3 regions of the Bariatricus sp. TF06-38A genome follow, and region 3 is predicted to be linked to each of the others. Evidence: predicted binding sites of a transcription regulator. Region 3 holds the regulator's gene; each other region holds the start of a gene.
What was found. Region 3 encodes HrcA, which represses chaperone genes, less so after heat shock. Its sites were predicted from a motif close to TGTTAGCACTCNNNNNNNNNGAGTGCTAACA; they were not measured.
Positions count from the first base shown of each region.

Region 1: a site for HrcA is predicted at 2,547-2,577, ahead of PG418_RS09075 (Hsp20/alpha crystallin family protein). Genes of this name have one in related genera too.
Region 2: a site for HrcA is predicted at 1,305-1,335, ahead of PG418_RS13945 (Hsp20/alpha crystallin family protein). Genes of this name have one in related genera too.

Region 1 is NZ_JAQFCE010000009.1:66,112-70,430, forward strand. Features, by position in the region: partial or broken gene PG418_RS09055 (GntT/GntP/DsdX family permease) at 60-362, shown strand; gene PG418_RS09060 (PfkB family carbohydrate kinase) at 372-1,589, shown strand; gene PG418_RS09065 (VOC family protein) at 1,591-1,983, shown strand; gene PG418_RS09070 (hypothetical protein) at 2,000-2,161, shown strand; gene PG418_RS09075 (Hsp20/alpha crystallin family protein) at 2,732-3,157, shown strand; gene PG418_RS09080 (Hsp20/alpha crystallin family protein) at 3,263-3,724, shown strand.
Region 2 is NZ_JAQFCE010000020.1:52,638-56,956, forward strand. Features, by position in the region: gene PG418_RS13940 (DnaJ C-terminal domain-containing protein) at 1-663, opposite strand, end outside; gene PG418_RS13945 (Hsp20/alpha crystallin family protein) at 730-1,200, opposite strand; gene PG418_RS13950 (cytidylate kinase-like family protein) at 1,893-2,480, opposite strand; gene PG418_RS13955 (MATE family efflux transporter) at 2,494-3,861, opposite strand; tRNA gene PG418_RS13960 (tRNA-Gly) at 4,102-4,172, opposite strand.
Region 3 is NZ_JAQFCE010000002.1:30,496-34,814, reverse strand. Features, by position in the region: gene dnaK (molecular chaperone DnaK) at 1-1,137, opposite strand, end outside; gene grpE (nucleotide exchange factor GrpE) at 1,226-1,873, opposite strand; gene hrcA (heat-inducible transcriptional repressor HrcA) at 1,910-2,971, opposite strand; gene PG418_RS02330 (RrF2 family transcriptional regulator) at 3,861-4,307, opposite strand; gene cysK (cysteine synthase A) at 4,311-4,319, opposite strand, start outside.

The DNA.
Region 1 (4,319 bases), on a different contig from region 3:
GAATACGGGAGGAAATGAAAATGTCAGAAACAGTATTTGCAGCAGATCCGACAAGACTGCTGATCGCAGCTCTGGTAAGAGCATCGGTTGGAGCGGCAGTGGTTGCGATGACGATGGCAGCCGGAATTATGGCATCCATGCCGGCGGTTGCAGGACTTTCGCCATTATACCTTGCAGCGATGGTCTGTGCGATTACCGGTGGTGCAACGGCATTCAGTCATGTGAATGATTCTGGTTTCTGGCTGGTAAGCTCCTTGCTGGAAATTGATGAAAAGACAACCTTAAAATCATGGACGATGATGGAGACGATTATCGGATTTACCGGTCTTATCTGTGCCCTGATTATCAGCATATTTGCTTAGGAGGAAAAAATGATTGCGAAAGTAATATTGGGAACCATGACAAATGCACGGAAACTGGTTAGCATTGCAGAGCGGATTTCCTGTGACGTAGAGCTTTGCAGTGGCAGATATGTGGTCAATGCGAAATCCATGCTCGGTGTTTTAAGTATGCCTAAATTTGAATACGGAGAACTGCATATCCACACGGACGAAGAAAATGAATGCAACCAGGTTCTAGAGAGACTGCTTGAAGAAGGACTTCTTGCAGATACCAATGATGCGGCAAAACGGTCGCTTTACGACATTACAACATTTGGTGAAATCCTGATCGATTTTACCTGGCAGGGAGTAAATGAAGACGGGCAGACACTATTTGCCCAGAATCCGGGTGGCGCTCCTGCAAATGTTGCAGTTGCGGTGGCAAAACTTGGTGGACATACCGCTTTTATCGGGAAGGCAGGAAAGGATATGCATGGAGAGTTTTTGAAATCTGTGCTGGAAAAAGAAAACGTGGAAACGGAAGGAATGCTTCTGGATGAAAAATATTTTACGACTCTTGCGTTTGTAAATATTGATGAGAATGGAGAGAGAACATTTTCTTTTGCAAGAAAACCGGGAGCAGATACCAGAATGGAAAAAGAAGAAATCGATGTTGATATTCTGGATAAGACACATATTTTCCATGTCGGTTCTCTGTCACTTACGGAACAGCCGGCAAGAGATACCACACATTATGCGATCCAGCGCGCAAAAGAAAAAGGAAGTATTATCTCGTATGATCCGAATTACAGAGCCTCTTTATGGAAGAATGAGGAGACTGCAAAGAAACAGATGAGAAGTCTGGTTCCTTACGTGGATATCATGAAAATTTCAGATGAAGAAACGAAGCTTCTGACAGACAAAGAAAGTCCGGAAGAAGCGACAGAAATTTTATTCCGGAAGGGTGTCAAGATCGTTGCAGTCACGCTGGGAAGCGATGGAGCATATCTGTACTGCAAAGAAGGCGGTGTACATATTCCGGGATTTGTGAGCAAAGCGGTGGACACCAATGGGGCAGGAGATTCCTTCTGGGGAGGATTTTTATACTGTATCAGCAAAGCCGGAAAGAGACCGGAAGCATTTACCATGGATGAACTGAAAGAGTATGTACGGTTTGGCAACGCGGTGGCAAGCCTTTGTGTAGAGAGGAAGGGCGCGATCCCTGCAATGCCGGAACTTGCACAGGTTGAAGAAAGGATGGGACGTTAAGATGGATCTGAAAACATATACAACAGGGATTCAGCATATCGGGATTCCGACAAATGATATTGAAAAAACAATTGCTTTTTATCAGAAACTGGGATTTGAGATTGCACTTCAGACGGTGAATGAAGAAGCAGACGAAAAGGTTGCATTTCTGGAACTGGAAACGCTTGTGATCGAGACTTATGAAAATAAGGCTGCAAAGATGGAGAGCGGAGCAATTGATCATGTAGCGATCAATGTGAAAGATATCGAAGAAGTGTATCGGTATATTGAAGCTGAAAAAATGAACACAACGAAGGATACCATTCATTTCCTTCCGTTCTGGGATAACGGCGTGCGGTTCTTTACGATTGAAGGACCGAATAAGGAGAAGGTAGAGTTCAGTCAGTATTTATAAAATTGTAGATTTTTCGATGGCTTATTATGAGCGGATGGATGAAGCAGTGAGATATGGACCGGTTTGCAGAAGAGATATCCGTCTTTATAGTGAACAGGAACAACAAATTTATAAATATGTATTGGAAAATGGCTTTATTACTACTGCTGAAACAGTAGAGATTTTAAGACAGATGTAAAACATCGTAGAGCCAGAGCTGTTTTGCTGAATATGGTTAAGGACGGCTATTTGAGAAAAGAGGGTGCGGCACGAAGCACTATTTATATAAAAAATACAGAAGAGAGATAATGCAGCATGGATACAGAAAAAGTAATTACTGTAAACGGATCATCCGCAGATTTGTCGTAAAATGTGGTCAAATCAAGAAACCTCCGTGCGAAAGCAAGTGAAAAATCCCTGTGAAGCTGAGAGATACGCCATGCACAGCTCGGGAAAGAATTCCCTCGCTGCCGGGCTGTCGCCCTATAAAATAGCAAAAATGGACGCCTTTGCAAGTAAACTTGCAGGGCGTTTATTTTCACCATTTTGCATGGCTCGTAGCGTTCACAAAATTTTCACAAAAGAATTAGCACTCACCTCTTGACAGTGCTAATAATAAGTGTTATATTACAGCTAGAACAAAGGAAGGGGAACAAAAAGAGATGATAAAGATTCCACCGACCGGTGTTTGAGATGACAACAACACTTCAGAGTAAATCCGAATGTGCTAAATAAATTAATAAATGTCTTTTGAAAGGAGATATGACTTATGTTAATGCCTAGTATTTTTGGAGAGAACTTATTGGATGATTTCTTTGGAGAACCATTTGGAGGATATGATTACAGTGAATCCGGACTTATGACAACGGATGTAAAAGATACCGATAAAGGCTATGAAGTAACGATGAACATGCCTGGAGTTAAAAAAGAAGATGTAAAAGCAGAACTGAAAGATGGTTATCTGACAGTCAGTGCTGAGACGAACACGAAGAAAGATGAAAAAGCTGAAGATGGTAAGTACATCCGCCGTGAACGTTACAGTGGATCCTGCAGCAGGAGCTTTTATGTAGGCGACGGTGTCAAACAGGAAGACATCAAAGCCAAATTTGAAGACGGTACATTGAAACTGTTCGTACCGAAAGAAGCAGCAAAACCTGCTGTAGAACAGAAGAAATACATTTCCATTGAGGGATAATCAGAATGCGGATTGTAAGCGTCCGGTTACAAGGCTGCCAGATGAGGCAGCCGCTTAAAAAGAAAGTTAGCTAAATTCAGATAGATTTATAAGGAGGAACGACTTATGTTAATGCCTAGTATTTTTAATGATAACTTATTTGATGATTTCTTTGATTTTCCATTTTATGATGATAAAGCAGATCGTAAGATCCAGAGAAAACTGTATGGACATCATGCAGGCAATCTGATGAAGACAGATATCAAAGAGAAAAAAGATGGATACGAACTGGAGATTGATCTTCCGGGATTCAAGAAAGATGAAGTTACAGCAGAACTGAATGACGGATATCTGACAGTCAGCGCTGCCAAAGGACTGGATCAGGATGAGCAGGAGAAAGAAACTGGTAAGTATATCCGTCGTGAACGTTACGCAGGAGCCTGCCAGAGAAGTTATTATGTAGGTGAAGATATCACGGAAGAAGATATCAAGGCTGAGTTTAAGCATGGTATCCTGAAACTCTTTGTCCCGAAGAAAGAAGTAAAACCGGCAGTAGAAGAGAAGAAATATATCAGTATCGAAGGATAATGACAACACGTTAAAAACTTTCAAATACACCATATGATGAGGGCAGCATACAGGAGCAAAATCCTGTATGCTGCCCTTTTTGCCATCTATATAAATGGAAATTTGAGAAAGTCTGGATAGTATAATGAAGTTAGGATTTGATCTGTATTTTGAGATGTGGAAAAAGGGAGAAATATCTATCAGAAAAGCTGTATAGTAGTGGTGAATCGAAAAATAAAATCTGAGAGAGTTTTCGAATGTGGGAATCGGAGAATTACAGATAATGAAAAATCAACCATGGGAAAGGGAATGTTTAGTGTTATGGCATGGATATTCCCTTTTCTGGACATTCTAATGTGCAAGTAATGCAGTCGGCAGAAAAAATATAGAAGTATAGAGAGCAGTTGTTTGAATATCTGGAATACTATAAACAGGACAGGGGATATTTGTTAAGTTTCAATTTTAATAAAAATAAGAAGCGCGGAATCCAGAACTTGGAGTATCAAGGGAAAAGGATTTTGGAAGTAATTGTATAAGATATAAGGATAATAAGAGGAACAGCTTGCTGGAATCGGCAAGATGTATTATAGAAAAAGCCCTGCTTTATGCAAGGCTT
Region 2 (4,319 bases), on a different contig from region 3:
TCCACGAAGTCTTATGCTCTTTCCGCTGTCAATTCCTGCCGGAATATGCACCTCAAGTGTCTGTGCTTTTCCGCTCTGATCCTGCAAGGTAATTCTTTTATCACATCCAAATGCTGCCTCATCAAATGTAACAGACACACTGGCATTCAGATCCTGACCTTTCTGATCAAAGCCTGCTGACCCGTGGTTACCAAATCCTCCGAAGCCACCAAATCCGGATCCATCGTCATAGAAACTGCTTCTGTGAAAACCATGACCTCCGAAACCATCTGTGCTTTTACTGCTGCTTCCATGGAAGATATCTTTAAACATATCTCCGAAAATATCATCTGCATTTCCTGTAAAATGATACTCCTGATATCCTCCAGGACCACTTTTGAATCCCTGGAAACCATTTTCGAATCCACTGCCCTGATAGCTGCCTCCTGCAGACTGGTCAAATGCAGCGTGTCCGAACTGATCGTACATCTTCTTCTTTTCCGGATCACTCAGTACCGAATAAGCTTCTGTTACTTCTTTGAATTTCTTTTCTGCATCCGGATTTCCGGCATTGGTATCCGGATGATACTTCTTTGCCAGCTTCCGGTAAGCTTTTTTGATTGTCTTCTCATCTGCATTCTTTGCTACTCCGAGCACCTCGTAGTAATCCCGCTTTGCTGCCATGCTCTGTCACCTCCTGCCTGTAAAACACCCCGGAGATTGCTCTCCGGGGGAAATTTATCTTCTATATTAACCTTCAATTGTGATATATTTCTTCTCTTCTACCGCTGGTTTTGCTTCTTTTTTCGGAACAAAGAGTTTCAGAATACCATGTTTAAATTCTGCTTTGATATCTTCTTCTGTGATATCTTCACCAACATAGTAACTTCTCTGACATGCTCCTGCGTAACGTTCACGGCGGATATACCTGCCGGTTTCTTTCTCCTGTTCATCCTGATCAAGACCTTTCGCTGCACTGACTGTCAGATAACCATCTTTCAATTCTGCAGTAACTTCATCTTTCTTGAACCCTGGAAGATCAATCTCAAGTTCATATCCATCTTTCATTTCCTTGATATCTGTCTTCATCAGATTATTCGCATGATGTCCATAGAGCTTCTTTTCTGCTCTGTTCTCTGCTTTATCTGCATATCCGTAAAACGGAAATCCAAACCAATCATCATCAAATAAATTATTATTAAAAATACTAGGCATTAACATAAGTCCTGTCTCCTTTCAAACACTCATAATACGTTCGGAACACTTTCTGGCGAACCTTTCTTTTCGTTCCCCTTCCTTTGTTCTATCTGTACTATAGCACGCATTATTAGCACTGTCAATAGGTGAGTGCTAATTATTTTGTGAAGATTTTGTGAACGAACTTGCAAAGGCGTCTATTTTTGCTATTTTATAGGGCGACAGCCCGGCAACGAGGAAATTCTTTCCCGAGCTGTGCATGGCGTATCTCTCAGCTTCCCAGGGATTTTTCACTTGCTTTCGCACTCGATTTTCTTGATTTGACCACATTTTTACGACAAATCTTCGGAAAAATATATTCGTCTGATTTTCTTACTACACTTCTCCAGCAATATCATATTTTCTGACAAAATTTTGTACTTTGTTCCACTCTTTTCTAACTGTGCTTTATACTTTTCACACTCCTGTACAATCGCTTTTTTTGCATACTCTGTCGTTTCTCCATCATGATTTGAAAAAACAATGTCTAAGTGATACAAGCTGCTTTAATTCTTTTCATTGTAACTACATCTCTTTCAATTTAAAGATACGTCACATAGAAAAAGGGATCCTTCACTCAGTAAATTTGAATGAAATGATCCCTAATTTTCATGTAAATCGTACTTGGTTTTACAATACTAATTATACTTTATTTTTTGAAAAATGTAAGCAAATTTTTATTTTGCACACTCAATAATTATCGCTTCACATCTGTCATATCCAAGCTGTGAGCTGTTCAGACACAGCGTATAATTGCTCGTTTTTCCCCATTTCTGATCCGTATAAAAATTATAATTCGTCATACGCCTTTTATCTGTATCTGCCATCATTTTGACAGCTTCCTTTTCTTCTACATTATATAACCCCATAATTCGCTTTGTTTTTTCCGGCATATCCCCATAGATAAATACATTCAGCACATCGTCCCTATCCTTCAGAATATAGTCTGCATTTCTTCCGATAATCACACAAGATTCCTTATCAGCCAGTTCTAAGATAACCTTTCTCTGTGCCTCATACACCATGTCTTCTACTGATTTTCCTGTAATATCACGTCCGGCAAATGCATATGCAAATAATCCTTTTTTCGGAGATAATTCTGCATTTTTCTGAACATACTCCGGTGACAAACCGGACTTCTCTGCAATGTCATTAATAATATTTTTATCATAATAAGCAATCCCAAGTTTCTTCGCTACTTTTTCTCCGATGAAACGTCCACCGCTTCCAAATTCTCTACTGATTGTAATAATTCTTTTCGCCATCTCTGATTTCTCCTTAATTCAAAACATCTACTTTATTTTTTCTGATTCTCTTTAAAAATACATAACCTGCAAAACATGAAACTATTTCAGTAATCGGAAATGACCACCAGATTAATGAAATGCCCATCTGTCCATTTCTGACAAACATAGAAAAAATTCCGGCCAGCGGCAGTATAATAATGAGCTGTCTCAAAAGCGAAATAACAAGGGACTCTATACCACCATTCAGTGCCTGATAAATACCCTGATAAGCAATATTGATGCCTGCAAACAAAAAGCTGACTGAGATTATTCTCATTGCTTCAATAAAATATTCTCTTGACTGTCCCGCATTAAACAGCGTTGCAAATGCTCCGGGGAAAATCTCTGTGATTGTAATTCCCAGAATCATTAACACAATTGTATAGATCAGACCATATTTGATTCCATCCTGAATTCTCTTTTTACTTCTCATTCCATAAGCAAATGCAATGATCGGGGTGATCGCATCTCGCAGACCAAAAGCGAGAAACAGTACAAACTGCTGAACTTTATAAAATAATCCATAGGCTGTCTGTGCTGCTGGATTGAACTTCAGGATCAGATTCATCACATAAACCATAATGGACATCAATGCCTGTGCAATGATTGCCGGAAGTCCGATTTTATAGATTTCTTTGATAATTCCGCCATCCGGCTTCATGTATTTTGCCCCATGCTCGAATTCCTTATTGAATTTGATATGAAAGATAAGCAATAATACTGCGGATGCTACCTGACCAATTACAGTTGCATAAGCTGCACCTTTCACTCCCATTTCCGGGCAAGGACCAATACCATAAATCATGATCGGATCAAGGATAATATTTACAACGGCTCCAACCACCTGACCAATTGTGGAATAAAGAGAACGACCTGTTGCCTGTAATAACTTTTCAAATAAAGAAAAGAAAATAATACCAAAAGAGATTACGCAGCATATCCTCAGATAGCTGACTCCCATCTCCAATACTTCTGTATCTACTGTCTGTGATGAAATATATGCTTTCACCCCAAAGATACCAAACAGTAAGCAGACCACATAAATGATCACTCCAAGAAACAGACTGTTTCCTGCTACCTTTGCTGCTTTTTTACTATTCCCTTGACCAAGTGTCCTTGCCAGAAGTGCATTGGTTCCGACACCCGTTCCGATTCCTACTGCGACCATAAGCATCTGAACCGGGAATACCAAAGTCAATGCATTTAATGCTGCCTCACTGCCTACTCTCATATTTCCTACAAATGCACTGTCTACAATGTTATAGACTGCCTGCAATGCCATAGATAGGATCATCGGGATTCCCATCTGGACCATCAGCTTATTTACCGGCATCTCCTTCATCTTGTTGCTTTCCGCCATTTTTTAAACTCCTTTCTTTTTGGCACAAAAAAAGTGCGCACCTTGTCATATAAGCTGGACTTACGCTGACACGCTACACACTTTTTCATGGCGATATTGATTTTTGCAAAATGAAAACGAGTAGCTGGTAAACTGGATTTACGCTTACTTGCTACTCGTTTCTTGTAATTATATTTCCTCTTTTTCAAAAAGTCAAACAAAATTTTCCTTACATTCTCTCTTCTTTTTACGCATAACAAAAGCGGGTGATGGGAATCGAACCCACGTATCCAGCTTGGAAGGCTGGTGTTCTACCATTGAACTACACCCGCGTCTTAAAGACAAATAATATGATATCACATCTCAGAAAAAATGCAAGCCTTTTTTTTATTTTTTAATCACTTTAATTACTTTTTGTCCACTTTATTTTCTGACCTCTATTTTATCTATTTCGGTTCTTTTCCTTCCATTTCCACATA
Region 3 (4,319 bases):
ACCACCCATTGTTTCGATAGAAAGTGAAAGTGGAGTTACATCAAGAAGAAGGATGTCGCCTGCACCTGCATCTCCTGCAAGCTTACCACCCTGGATAGAAGCACCAAGTGCTACACATTCATCCGGGTTAAGAGATTTGCTTGGTTCTTTTCCTGTCAGACGTTTTACTTCTTCCTGAACTGCCGGGATACGTGTAGATCCACCAACAAGAAGTACCTGACCTAAGTCTGCTGCTGTAAGTCCTGCATCAGAAAGTGCACGTCTTACCGGTTCCTGTGTCTTTTCTACAAGGTCACGGGTCAGTTCATCGAATTTAGCTCTTGTAAGAGTCATATCAAAATGCTTCGGTCCTTCAGCTGTTGCTGTGATGAACGGAAGGTTGATGTTTGTTGTTGTTGCAGAAGAAAGTTCTTTCTTTGCTTTTTCAGCTGCTTCTTTCAGTCTCTGAAGTGCCATTCTGTCTGTTGACAGGTCTACGCCTTCTTTTGCCTTGAAATCTGCAAGCATATAATCTGTGATCTTCTGGTCGAAGTCATCTCCACCAAGTCTGTTGTTACCAGCTGTAGAAAGAACTTCGATAACGCCGTCACCGATCTCGATAACAGATACATCAAATGTACCACCGCCAAGGTCGTATACCATGATCTTCTGTTCTTTTTCATTGTCAAGTCCATATGCAAGAGCTGCTGCTGTAGGCTCGTTGATAATACGTTTTACATCAAGACCTGCAATCTTACCTGCATCTTTTGTAGCCTGACGCTGAGCATCGTTGAAGTAAGCCGGAACAGTGATAACTGCTTCCGTAACTTTTTCTCCAAGATATCCTTCTGCATCTGCTTTCAATTTCTGGAGGATCATAGCTGAAATTTCCTGTGGAGAATATTTCTTTCCATCGATGTCTACTTTATGATCTGTACCCATCTCACGCTTGATAGACGAGATTGTCTTTTCTGCATTTGTTACTGCCTGACGTTTTGCAGGTTCACCTACAAGACGTTCTCCTGTCTTTGTAAATGCTACTACAGATGGTGTAGTTCTTGCTCCTTCTGTATTTGCGATTACGACCGGCTGTCCACCTTCCATAACCGCTACACAACTGTTTGTTGTACCTAAGTCAATACCAATGATTTTGCCCATTATGAAGACCTCCTGTTAATATTATAAAAATTGTATTTTGCTTTGTTATTTATATAAAGTGTATCGTAAATGCGGTACACGGTATATCTTAGTTTGCTACCTTTACCATGCTGTGTCTTACGACTGAGTCACGGTACATATATCCTTTCTGGAATTCCTCGGCTACTACATTTTCACCAAGTTCTTCATCCTCCACATGCATCACTGCATTGTGGAAATTCGGATCGAATTCCTGACCAACTGCTTCGATCGGTTTTACTCCGATTCCTTCCAGTGTGCTCATCATTTGTTTATAGATCTTATCCATTCCATCTACGAACGGATCATCTTTCTTTTCTTCCGGTACGGACTGAAGTCCGCGTTCAAAGTTGTCTACAATCGGAAGAATTTTTTCTACAACATCTTTGGCTCCGATCTCATACATCGCTGACTTTTCTTTTTCAGTACGCTTTCTGTAATTATCGAACTCAGCCATGTGTCTCGTAAGTTTGTCTGTCAGATCTGCGATCTGCTCATCCTTTTTATCTTTTTTATTCTTCTTTTCAAACAGCTTCTTTTTCTTTGGTTCTTCAGCATCTTCGGAATTCGTCTCTTTACCAACAGCTTCTTCCTCTGTTGCTTCGGTTTCTTCCGCGTCTTCCGGTTCCTGCCCTTTTGCCTCCTGCTCTTCGGCTTCTGCCTCCGCAGCTTTCTTTGCTTCTTCCACTGCTTCTTTTACCATTTCTTCATTACTCATCTTTTTATCCAATGGTTCTTCCACCTTTCTTACTTCTTATTCGAGCTTTTTCGGCTCATCCCTGTGGAATATGTCATCCAGCTCTGCCATCAGTGTCTTAAGCGTCTTCATGACATGTTCATAATCCATTCGCTTCGGTCCGATGATTCCGATGGTTCCCTGCATGCCCTCACCCAACTCATATGTTGCTGTGACTACGCTGCAGTCTTTCATGTTCTCCACATTCGATTCATCTCCGATGTATACCTGGATGTCTCTGTCTTCACCGCCGTTTGCCATTGACTTTGTTACCAGAGCGGCAAGCTGCTGCTTTTCTTCAAAAGCACTGATGATCTCCTGTGCGCTCTGCTTATCACTAAGCTCCGGATACTTGAAAATATTCGTCGCGCCACTGGTGTAAATCTCCATGTCGTCATCCAGCTGGATCACATTCGCTACTGCATCCAGGACACTGCTCATCACACCACTGTGGATCCCTGCCTGTTCTTTCAGTCTTGCGATCACTCCCAGATTGATCTGCTCTAGTGAAGTTCCGTTCAGCGAAGTATTCAGAAGCATATTCAGCTTCAATAGTGCTTCATTGCTGAGCGGCTCATCCAGTGTCACGATCTGGTTCTTTACAATGTTGCCTTCCATCACAATCACAACGATCAGCTGATGGTCATCAACCTGCGAAAGCTGGATAAATTTTAATTTGTTCCCGTTGTAAGTCGGAGTCGAAATCATCGTCGCATAATTCGTGTTGTTCGCAAGAACCTTTGCAACCTGCTTCAGAAGTTCTTCCATCTTGTCAGCCTTCTCAAGCATCTGACCTTTGATTTCGGTAATCTCCTGTTCTTTCTGGCTCATCAGCATATCCACATACCATCTGTAACCTTTATCCGACGGAATCCTTCCTGCTGATGTGTGAGGCTGCATGATATAACCAAGCTCTTCGAGATCTGCCATCTCATTCCGGATCGTTGCCGAACTTAAATTCAGATCCGTATACTTGGAAATCGTTCTGGATCCCACAGGCTCTCCGGTCTCAAGATAGTTCTTAATGATTGCATGTAAGATCTTCGTCTTCCGCTCATTAAGTTCCTGTATGGCTTCCATATGCTACCTCCTTTTTGTTATTAGCACTCGTTATGTCTGAGTGCTAACATTTTCTACGCTTATAAATGTACCACTTACTATTCACTTTGTCAACAGGGTTTATGATTTTTTTATTTTTAGTCCGGTTCCACCCGGATATGCTGTCGGATTCCAATTCAATCGGCAAACCATTCCGATGAGCCTCTGAAAGCGAACATTATGTCAGCAAAGGCTTCCATAATGTTCTGAGTCTCATCTCCATTGCCTCAAATGAATTGGAATCCGACAGCATATCCGGGTGGAACCTCACTCAAGCCTATAATAATCGACTTGATTTGGGCGCTTACAGGACATACTATAAAGGATTTACTTGCTTTTTTAACAATACTGTATTGCGTGGGGCGGGACTTAATGGCTGCGCCATTTTCGTCCGCAAATATTGGGATCGGACTGTTTGAAGATGATGTATTTTCTACTTCCTGGGATTAGGCTGTTTTGAGATGATGCATTTTCTACTTTCTGGGAGCTCCACACTTCCACTTAAACAACAACTGGCTGGAGCAACCGGTTTTTTCCGCACATCATCAAACTGGGGCGTCCCGTCTGTATGTTTTCTGTCTTCCAGGAAGAGGGTGGGGAGTTTGGGAGGAAAGGGGGCGGGGCGACCAGGCAGAAAAGAAGGGATTCCAATTCATTTGAGGCAATGTAGATGAGACTTAAATCATTGTGGAAGCCATTGCTGACACAATGATTGTTTTCGGAGGCTCATCGGAATGATTTGCCGATTGAATCGGAATCCCTTCTTTTCTGCCTGAATCGCCTGCTCCCTTCCTCCCAAACTCCCCACTCGACCGTCAAACCAAAAAATACACACCTCAGCCTCCCGGTCTGATGGTGTGCATTTCTTCTATTATATATAGTACATGTCTTGACTGTATTCACTGTATTCCTGATATTTTTGTTCGAGGTCAGAGAGAAACAGATTCTCAAGGATATCCTGTAGTCCTCTGTTCAGACGTTCGATAACTTCACTCTGTACAGCCTGAGCCGCAGCTCTTCCGTTCTCGGCGCCTTCTACCTCCTCTTCTTCGATGAGATAATCACCTTCCAGCGCACGTAATATTTCCGCAACCGAAATCTTTGTGGCAGGCTTCGCCAACAGGTATCCCCCCTGCGGTCCTTTCACACTTTTGATGATTCCGGCTTTTCTGAGTGCCGCAAATACCTGTTCCAGATACTGCGGTGAAATACTGTTACGCTCTGCAATTGCTGCAAGTGCAACATGGGATTCTTTCGAGTATACGGACAGGTCGATCAGTGCCCGAAGTCCGTATCTGCTTTTCTTTGAAAAATTCATATTCTACTCCGT